Regions from separate parts of the Arthrobacter sp. 05N33_2 genome, predicted to be linked through region 2. Evidence: riboswitches for the same ligand, from Rfam matches in the RefSeq annotation. Region 2 holds a riboswitch; each other region holds the start of a gene.

Region 1 (2,190 bases), on a different contig from region 2:
GCCAGTGCCTCCCCGAGGCTTCCGCGCCCCCGGCACACATCGTGGCTCATGAGGGCTTCGGTGATCGCGATGTAGCTATTCGCGTCGAAACGCCGGGCCAGTTTGCTGCCCTGGTGGTCCAGGTAGCTTTCCACCTGGTAGCGCCCGCGTCCGGCCAGCGATCCGGCTTCCAGGGGCGTCTCGGACTCCTGGGCGTTGCGGCCAAACCGGCCGTCCAGTTCGGCCGCTGAGCGGTAGGTGATGTGCGCGATGCGCCGGGCGAGGGCGAGCCCTGCCTCGGGTTCCGGGCCGCCGTAGTAGTCCCCGCCCTTGAAGTGGGGGTCCTGGCGGATGGCCAGCGTCTGGGCCTGCGCGAAGGCAATCTGTTCGGCGGTGCTGCTGGCGCCGACGGAAATCACGGCGCAGCGCCGGACCCGGCCGGGAAACGTGACGGCCCATTCAAGGGCGCGCGCGCCGCCGAGCGAGCCGCCCAGCACCGCATACCAGCTGCCGATGCCCAGGGCATCGGCCAGCCGCGCCTCGGCGGCGGCGGTGTCCCGCAGGGTGACCAGCGGGAACCGCGATCCCCAAGGGCGCCCGTCGGGGGCCGGGGTGGAAGGTCCGGTGGATCCGTAGCAGCCGCCCAGGATGTTGATCGAAACGACGAAATACTTGTCCGTGTCCACGGGAGCCCCGGGTCCGGCGAGCTGTTCCCACCAGCCGGGCTCCCCGCTCTCGCCGCGGGTCACGTGTGTGTCGCCGGTCAGGGCGTGTTCAATGAGCACGGCGTTGGAGGCGTCCGCGTTCAGGGTCCCCCAGGTCTCGTAGGCGAGCACCACATCCGGCAACGGAGTCCCGGATTCGAGCTGCAGATCACCGATCCTGACGAACTGGACGGTCCCGTCAGGGGTCCGGGATGGTTTGGTTTCGGGAACACCCGTGCGGGTGACGGCAATCGTCATGTGAGGACCTATCTTCGCGCTTGCCCGCCGTCAGCTGACCGGCAGGCCAGGTCTTCACCCGGGGCACCCCGCCGCAAAAGGAGGGTTGCCGGCCAGCAAGCCGGGGCTGTCGCTGGCACTCATGACCTGGTACGAGTCTACGAAACGGGGTGCGGAAATGACGAAGATTATGACTTCCATGTGACAGCCGGACCCGTCAGCACCGCAGACTCCCCACCTTTGACAGCCGTGACCGGCGGGTCGCCCGGAAGTGCCGGCGATTCCCGGTGTCATGCCCGCAAAGGTGGGGAAATTCGGCGTGGGCTTCGGCCTAGACGGACTTGGCCGCGCGGAATCCGGCGTCGAGGTCCGCGAGGATGTCGTCYATGTGCTCCAGTCCCACCGAAAGCCGCACCAGCCCGGGGTTCACCCCGGCGATCACCTGCTGTTCGGGCGAGAGCTGGCTGTGGGTGGTCGACGCCGGATGGATCACCAGCGACCGGACATCGCCGATGTTCGCGACGTGCGAGTGCAGTTCGAGGGCATCGACGAACCGCTTGCCAGCCTCTGCTCCCCCGGCAATGTTGAACGCCACGACGGCGCCGGTCCCCTTGGGCCCGTACTTGCGGCCGCGCTCGTACCAGGGGCTGGACGGCAGCCCGGCGTAGGCGACCGATTCGACGTCGTTCCGCCCCTCCAGCCAGTGCGCCACCTTCGTGGCGTTGGCCACGTGGCGCTCGACGCGCAGGCTCAGCGTTTCGATGCCCTGGGCGATGAGGAAGGCGTTGAACGGGGACACCGCGGAGCCGAGGTCGCGCAGGAGCTGGACCCGGGCCTTGAGGATGTAGGAGAGATTCGCGCCCAGCGCGCCGCCCGCTCCGAGGTCGCGGGCGTAGACCAGGCCGTTGTAGTTGGGGTCGGGYGTGTTGAAGRRGGGGAACCGCTCKGGGTCCTTCCCGAAYTCGAAGTTGCCGGAGTCCACGATSACGCCGGCGATSGCYGKMCCGTGCCCGCCYAGGTACTTGGTGGCSGAATGSACCACGATGTCCGCGCCCCACTCGATCGGCCGGATCAGGTAGGGGGTGGAGAGCGTGTTGTCGACAACCAGCGGCACGCCGGCCTCGTGCGCCACCCGGGAGACGCCCTCGATGTCCAGGACGTCCTGGCGGGGGTTGGAGACCACTTCGCCGAAGAACAGCTTGGTGTTGGGCTGGACGGCGTCCCGCCACTGGTCCAGGTTGTCCGGGTCCGCCACGAAGGTCACGGAGAT
Region 2 (2,190 bases):
GCTGCGGTGACGCGCCGGCCCATCGGCGGGGACGCCGTGCACTGCGCCGTCCGTGGACTCGTTCAGGGACCATCCCGAAGAGCCGCGAGAGGAGCCGGGCGCGTCACGCAGCCCTGCTTCGTTCGCCGTCGCGTCCGAAGTGGTTTGGGGGAATGCCTCGGACGCAGTCCGGGCAAAGGTGGGCAGGGCGGAAGAATTCTCAGGGGTCATTGCTGCACTCCATCGGTCCTGGCAGTAGCACCCTTGGTTGCTCCGGCTCCCTCGAATTTCACCGAAGGAGGGCGGAGCGGTGGCGTGGGAATGGTCGTCCCACGTCACCGGGGGGTTGCTGCGGCGTCATCGATCCAGGTCTCTCGGCCGCTCGGGATGGTCACTACCTACTAGAACTTCAGATGCACGATTCCGCAAAATCGGCGTCCGGGAGCGCCGTAATATTCGTTCACCCGGCGTGGGTCCTGCCCAAATCATTCATTTATTCGGCAATTGCCCGGAAAGGTCGCAGGAGTAAGGTTGATGCATGGCCCATGTTAACGATCCGGCAGTCATTGACCGCCTCATGCGAACCAAAGGCACGTGGGCGGTGGTCGGCCTCACCACCAACGAATGGCGCTCGGCGTATGAGGTCTCCCTCTATGTCCGGGACCGGATGGGCATGACCATCATTCCGGTCAACCTTCCGGGCGACGACGTCCACGGCGAGAAGGGGTACCGTTCCCTGTCTGACATCCCGGCGGAGAAGCACCCGATCGACGTCGTGGACTGCTTCGTCAACTCCCACAGGGTGGGCGCAGTCATAGACGAGGCCATCGCAGTAGGCGCCAAGGCCGTCTGGCTGCAGCTGGGCGTCTTCGACGACGCCGCGACGGACCGGGCCAAGGCCGCCGGGCTGGACGTCGTCGTGAACGCGTGCCCCGCCCGCGAAGGCTGGCGCGTGGGCATCTAACGGCCCGGGAATGACGATCAACAGATCGGGAAGAGTCGGTTACAAAATGTGACCGGCTTTTTCTGTATCCGGCCTCCTGCCGTGTGAGATGGACTCGTAACCATCCCGAGCGGCTGAGAGATCTGGCTCCGTGACGCCGCAGCAACCCCCTCCTTTGAGGACGGTGCTACCGCCAGGACCGATGGAGAACCACTGTGTTCTGAGGCTCCCCGGCTTCGCTCAGCGCTGCCCGGAAGCCCGGACCCAGGGCTTTCCTCGGGCGAGCCCGGAGGAAATCATGAACACGCAGACAGCGGCAGCGCCGCGGCCCCGAGCAGGTGGGGGCCTGTGATCGAGATCCAGAACGTCAGCACGTCATTCGCTTCGGCCGCGGGACCTTTCACGGCCGTCGATGACGTCAGCCTGCACATCAGGCGGGGCACCATCCAGGGCATCATCGGGTTCTCCGGCGCCGGCAAATCCACGCTGCTGCGCAACATCAACCTCCTCGAGCGCCCGACGTCGGGCCGCGTCCTGGTGGACGGCGTCGACCTGGTGACCCTGTCCGACGCCGAGCTCCGGACCAAGCGGCATGACATCGGCATGATTTTCCAGCACTTCAATCTCCTCAACAACCTCACAGCCCAGGAAAATGTGGAGCTGTCCCTGAAGTTCGCCGGCGTCGGGAAGGCGGAACGCCGGCGGCGGGCCGCCGAAACCCTGGAAATCGTGGACCTCGCCGACAAAGCGGGAACGTATCCGGCCAAACTCTCCGGGGGCCAGAAACAGCGGGTGGCGATCGCCCGCGCCCTTGCCACCGGGCCCAAAGTGCTGCTCTGTGACGAGCCGACGTCGGCCGTGGATCCCCGGACGACGTCATCGGTCCTGCAATACCTGGCCGACGTCAACGCCGAATTCGGCATCACAATCGTGGTGGTCACCCACGAGATGAATGTCATCAAGGCCATCGCGGACAACGTCGCGGTCATGGAAGAAGGCCGGGTGGTGGAGCAGCTCGACCTCGCCGAACTCCAGCGCCCCGGTTTCCACCCGGCGACGTCGATCGGCCGCTACCTGGTCTCCGATGAGATCCAGCTGGACCGCTCCGGGAGGGGCACCCACACCACAGCCGCGTCGGAGGGCCTGATCAATGTTTGACCGCATCCTGGAAGTCCTGCCCGAAATCGGCGTCGCCATGGGACAGACCCTCACCATGCTGCTGGTGGCCATCCCGCTGGCGGTGCTGCTCGGGACACCGCTGGGTGTCC
Region 3 (2,190 bases), on a different contig from region 2:
CACGTCCGCGCCGAGGTCGCCGCAGCGCTGGAGCAGCGGGGTGGCGAAGACGTTGTCAACCACCACCGTGGCGCCGGCCGCGTGCGCCAGTTTGCTCACGGCGGCGATGTCCACGATTTCCTGCATCGGGTTCGACGGCGACTCGAAGAACACCGCCGTGGTCGGCTCGGACAGCGCGGATTTCCACTGCTCCAGGTCCGGGCCGTCCACGAAGACCGTCTCGACACCCCAGCGCGGCAGGATTTCGTTGAGGATCACGAAGCACGAGCCGAACAGCGAGCGGGCCGCGACCACCCGGTCGCCGGCCGCCAACAGCGCGCCCAGGGCGGTGAAGACGGCGGACATGCCGGACGCCGTCGCGAAACACGCCTCCGTTCCCTCGAGCAGCCGGAGCCGCTCCTGGAAGGTGGCGACGGAGGGGTTGCCGTAGCGGGAGTAGACGAAGCGCTCGTCCTCACCGGTGAAGGCGCGCTCGGCGGCAGCCGCGGACTCGTAGACGAATCCTGAGTTGAGGAAGATCGGCTCGGTGGTTTCCTGGAAGCCGGTGCGGTCAAGGCCGCCACGGACGGCCTGGGTGTCGGCCGCCCAGCCGGCGGCGTCGGGATTGAAAGTCACTTAGATCTTTCCGAGGTTGGTGGGCAGGCCGCGGTTCTTCCAGCCATTGACGGTGCGTTCGCCAAAGCGGTCGGTCTCGCCTTCGAAGCCCTCAAGGACGTTGTACGAGGTGTAGCCGGCGGCCGTCGCGGCCGTCGCGGCCGCGATCGACCGGGCCCCGGAACGGCAAAGGAACACCAGTTCGACGGCGGTGTCCTCCGGCGCCTGCTGCCTTAGCTGTTCCACGAAGTGCGGGTTCGGCGTGCCGCCGGCGAGGTTCCACTGGATGAAGAGCGGATCGTTGCGGCTCTCGCCCGCGGCCGCGGTGTCCGGGATGCCGATGTGGGCCCATTCGCCCTCGGTCCGGACATCCACCAGGATGGCTCCGGCCTCCAGCTTGGCCCACGCCTCCTGCGGGCTGAGGTCTCCGGCGTAGCTCATGCGTGGCCCGCGAAGGCCCCGTCGGCGCCAAATTCGTCGGCGTCGAGCTCATCAACCGCATTGGCCACGGCGGCGTCCGCACTGGCAATCGCGGCCGGCAGGACCAGCGCCTGCGCCACGATCACGGTGCTTCCGTTGAAGCTGGCGGCGGGGCTTCCATGCAGCACGTAGCCCTCGGCCAGGGCGGCTGACACCCGCTCGCAAAAGGCGCGGTCATCCGCCCCGGTGAACAGGCGGTAGGCCAGCCTCTCCTCGCCCCCGGGTGCGGTACCGGGTGCTGTGCCGGGTGCGGCTGTTGTGGGTATTGACGTGTCGGTCACGACGGATCTCCTCTTTCACGCTTGCAGCTCGAATTCTCGATTGCCGAGTATTCACCTGAGGCACCCCGCCGCGAAAGGGAGGGTTGCCGACCGGCCAGTCAGGGCTTGGCACCGGTTCTCATTACTCCCCAAAAACGTAACACCTGCGACGCCGGCCCGCACCGCCGCCGTCGTCATGTTCCGTAACCGGACCGCGGCCCGGGCGAGTAGTGGCGGGCTCCAGTTTCGGGTACAGCCCACTCGTGTCTGCCGGGACGTTTCGCCGTTTACTGGGGGGATTAGGTCCGACGAGTCGGCCGGAGCTGCAGGTGATTCGAGCAATGTGTGAATCAAGCAGTCCCGGAATCGACCCGTCTGTCCATCAACAAGCTGTCTGGGAATCGGTGGCTGGAACGGTCGGAGCCGCAGCCGCGGTCCGGCCGGTGACGGCGGAATGGAGCAATCGTGGGCCCGCGCATACTCGTTACCGGGATTACAAGCGCCGCCGGACGGGCCGTCGCGGCCCAGCTCGAAGCCCGGGGCCTCCCGTACCTCGGCTCCGACGCCCGTGCCGACACCCGCCAGGCCGGGGAGGCTCCCGCCGCCGCGGTCAGGCTCCTGCCGGCGACGAACCCGGACATGGTCCTGGACCTGCGCCGGGTGGTGGACCGCGAAGCCATCAACGTCATCATTCCGACCCTCACCGTGGAACTCCCGGTCCTGGCCGCGGCCCGCGCCGGATTCGCCCAGGACGTGCGGATCATCGTGGCCGACCCCGCCGCGGTGGCCCTCGCCAACGACCACCTGTTCACCACCTGGGCGCTGCAAGCCGCCGGCATCCCGGTGCCCCGGTTCG
Region 4 (2,190 bases), on a different contig from region 2:
AGGACGTTCGGCGAGCCGCCCTCGTGCCGGGCAGGTCCCGTGGTCCAGCTGACGGAGTCGAGCCGGGCATCGCGGACCGCGCCGCCGCCGGCCAGGTGCGGGGTGCCGGCGTCGAGCCAGTCCGTCCGCCCCACCAGCACGCCGGCGCCGAACGGGGCGTACAGCTTGTGCCCCGAGAAGGCGAGGTAATCGACGTCGTCCGCGGCGATATTGATCCGCCGGTGCGGGGCGAGCTGCGCGGCGTCGACAACGATCCTGGCGCCGTATTCGTGCGCCAGTGCGGCCAGGGTCCGGATCGGGAGGATCTCTCCGGTGACGTTGGAGGCGCCGGTGACGGCCAACAGGCTGACGCCGCCGCGGGCGAGTTCGTCGCGCAGGCGGTCCACGGTGGCCGCGAGGGTGGCGGCGGCCACGACGCTGCGGTGCGGGACATTCTGCCAGGGCAGGAGGTTGGCGTGGTGTTCGATGTCGAGGTAGAGGACCTCGCCCGCGGGCCGCCCGTCGCGCAGCGGCAGGCAGCCGGCCAGCAGGTTCAGGGAATCGGTGGTGTTGCGCGTGAAGATCACGGAATCGCCGGGCCGGCCGCCCACGAAGTCCCGCACGATGTCCCGGGCGTTCTCGTAGACGGAGGTGCTGATCTGCGATGCGTAGCCGGCCCCGCGGTGCACGCTTGCGTAGTACGGCAGGATTTCGTTCAGGTAGGCCGAGACCACGGACAGGGCCGGGGCGGAGGCGCCGTAGTCGAGGTTGGCGTAGCGCGCGTGGCCGCCGGTGATCAGCGGGGCCTGGATTTCGGCCCCGGTGACGGCTGCCAGCGGGCGGGCCGCGAGGGCAAGCCGTGCATGGAATTCAGGGGCAACGGGGAAAATGGCAGTTGTCATGGGACCTCACTCGAACAGGACCCCACACCGTGGGAATCCGCGCTTGCCGGGTCCGTTCCGGACCGGCCAGGTCGTCACCCGGGGCACCCCACCGCGACTGGAGGGTTGCCGGCCAGCAAACCGGGGTTTAGCGCTGGCACTCGTGACCTGCATCGAGCGTAGGACATCGGCGCAGCCGGGGAAAAGGCGGCCGCCGATTGTGAAGCGGATTATTACGGGCGCGGATCAGTTGTTCGGGTGGGCCTGAAAGAGGTCGTCGAGTCCGGGGTTGAGCCGCTTGAGCACTTCCGAGTGCAGGATCGAATTGGTGGCCAGGGCGTTGCCGCCGAAGGGGCCGTCCTCGCCTTCGAGCGAGGTGAAGCGGCCGCYGGCCTCGGTCACGATGGGCACCAGGGCGGCCATGTCATAGAGGTTCAGCTCGGGTTCGCAGGCGATGTCCACGGCGCCCTCGGCCACGAGGCAGTACGACCAGAAGTCACCGTAGGCGCGGGTCCGCCACACTTCCTCGGTCAGGCCCAGGAACTCGTCCAGGTTCCCGCGTTCCTTCCAGCCGCCAAGGCTGGAGTAGGACAGCGAGGCGTCCTCTAGATTGGAGACGTTGGATACCTTCAACCGTGTGGCGGCGGCGAGCGAGCGGCCCGTGTAGGCGCCCGCACCCTTGGCGGCCCACCAGCGCTTGCCCAGTGCCGGCGCGCTGACGACGCCGACCACCGGCTCGCCYTCRTCGACGAGGGCGATCAGCGTGGCCCAGACCGGGACGCCACGGACAAAGTTCTTCGTGCCGTCGATCGGGTCGATAATCCACCGGCGGGAACCGTGGCCCGAGCTGCCGAACTCTTCGCCCAGGACCGCGTCACGCGGACGTGACCGGGAGAGCTGGCCGCGGATGGCCTCTTCCGCGGACTTGTCGGCATCGGTGACGGGTGTGAGGTCGGGCTTCGTCTCGATCCGAAGGTCGAGCGCCTTGAAGCGGCTCATGGTCTGGGAATCGACCGAATCTGCCAGTACATGGGCAAGGCGCAGGTCATCGTTGTAGCTCGAAGCGGGTTGACTCATGGTTCCAAACTACCGTCAAACCGGGCCGCCGGGCGGGAGGCCGCGGCACGGCGCCGCCGCCCCGTTGCCGGTCCGGCTAGGAGACGGTGCCCAGTTCCTTGGTTTCCTGCGCTTCCATCCGCGGGTCCGTGCCCAGCAGCCGGCGCAGGGACGCGAGCCTGGCCGGTCCCGAGGGCCCCGCGTGCCCGGCCGCAACCCACTTGTCTACGCCGCAGTTGACGGCGGTGGAGTCATGCTTGCAGCCGCGTTCGCA

The links. Region 2 has a riboswitch for S-adenosylmethionine ahead of AC1DHX_RS03100 (methionine ABC transporter ATP-binding protein). Riboswitches for the same ligand answer to the same signal wherever they lie in the genome.
Region 1: it holds a riboswitch for S-adenosylmethionine, as region 2 does, so the genes downstream of both, metX (homoserine O-acetyltransferase MetX) here and AC1DHX_RS03100 (methionine ABC transporter ATP-binding protein) in region 2, are expected to answer to the same signal.
Region 3: it holds a riboswitch for S-adenosylmethionine, as region 2 does, so the genes downstream of both, AC1DHX_RS04935 (DUF1737 domain-containing protein) here and AC1DHX_RS03100 (methionine ABC transporter ATP-binding protein) in region 2, are expected to answer to the same signal.
Region 4: it holds a riboswitch for S-adenosylmethionine, as region 2 does, so the genes downstream of both, AC1DHX_RS13840 (aminotransferase class V-fold PLP-dependent enzyme) here and AC1DHX_RS03100 (methionine ABC transporter ATP-binding protein) in region 2, are expected to answer to the same signal.

What each region holds. Positions count from the first base shown of each region.
Region 1 is NZ_JBFTNJ010000024.1:2,190-4,379, reverse strand. It holds gene metX (homoserine O-acetyltransferase MetX) at 1-941, opposite strand, end outside; SAM riboswitch class IV at 953-1,068, opposite strand; gene AC1DHX_RS11775 (bifunctional o-acetylhomoserine/o-acetylserine sulfhydrylase) at 1,252-2,190, opposite strand, start outside.
Region 2 is NZ_JBFTNJ010000002.1:45,913-48,102, forward strand. It holds gene acs (acetate--CoA ligase) at 1-210, opposite strand, end outside; gene AC1DHX_RS03095 (CoA-binding protein) at 518-943, shown strand; SAM riboswitch class I at 1,041-1,131, shown strand; gene AC1DHX_RS03100 (methionine ABC transporter ATP-binding protein) at 1,271-2,080, shown strand; gene AC1DHX_RS03105 (methionine ABC transporter permease) at 2,073-2,190, shown strand, end outside.
Region 3 is NZ_JBFTNJ010000004.1:120,825-123,014, reverse strand. It holds gene AC1DHX_RS04945 (O-succinylhomoserine sulfhydrylase) at 1-615, opposite strand, end outside; gene AC1DHX_RS04940 (rhodanese-like domain-containing protein) at 616-1,035, opposite strand; gene AC1DHX_RS04935 (DUF1737 domain-containing protein) at 1,032-1,340, opposite strand; SAM riboswitch class IV at 1,368-1,481, opposite strand; gene AC1DHX_RS04930 (ATP-grasp domain-containing protein) at 1,800-2,190, shown strand, end outside.
Region 4 is NZ_JBFTNJ010000035.1:8,461-10,650, forward strand. It holds gene AC1DHX_RS13840 (aminotransferase class V-fold PLP-dependent enzyme) at 1-881, opposite strand, end outside; SAM riboswitch class IV at 916-1,029, opposite strand; gene hisN (histidinol-phosphatase) at 1,107-1,937, opposite strand; gene rsgA (ribosome small subunit-dependent GTPase A) at 2,014-2,190, opposite strand, start outside.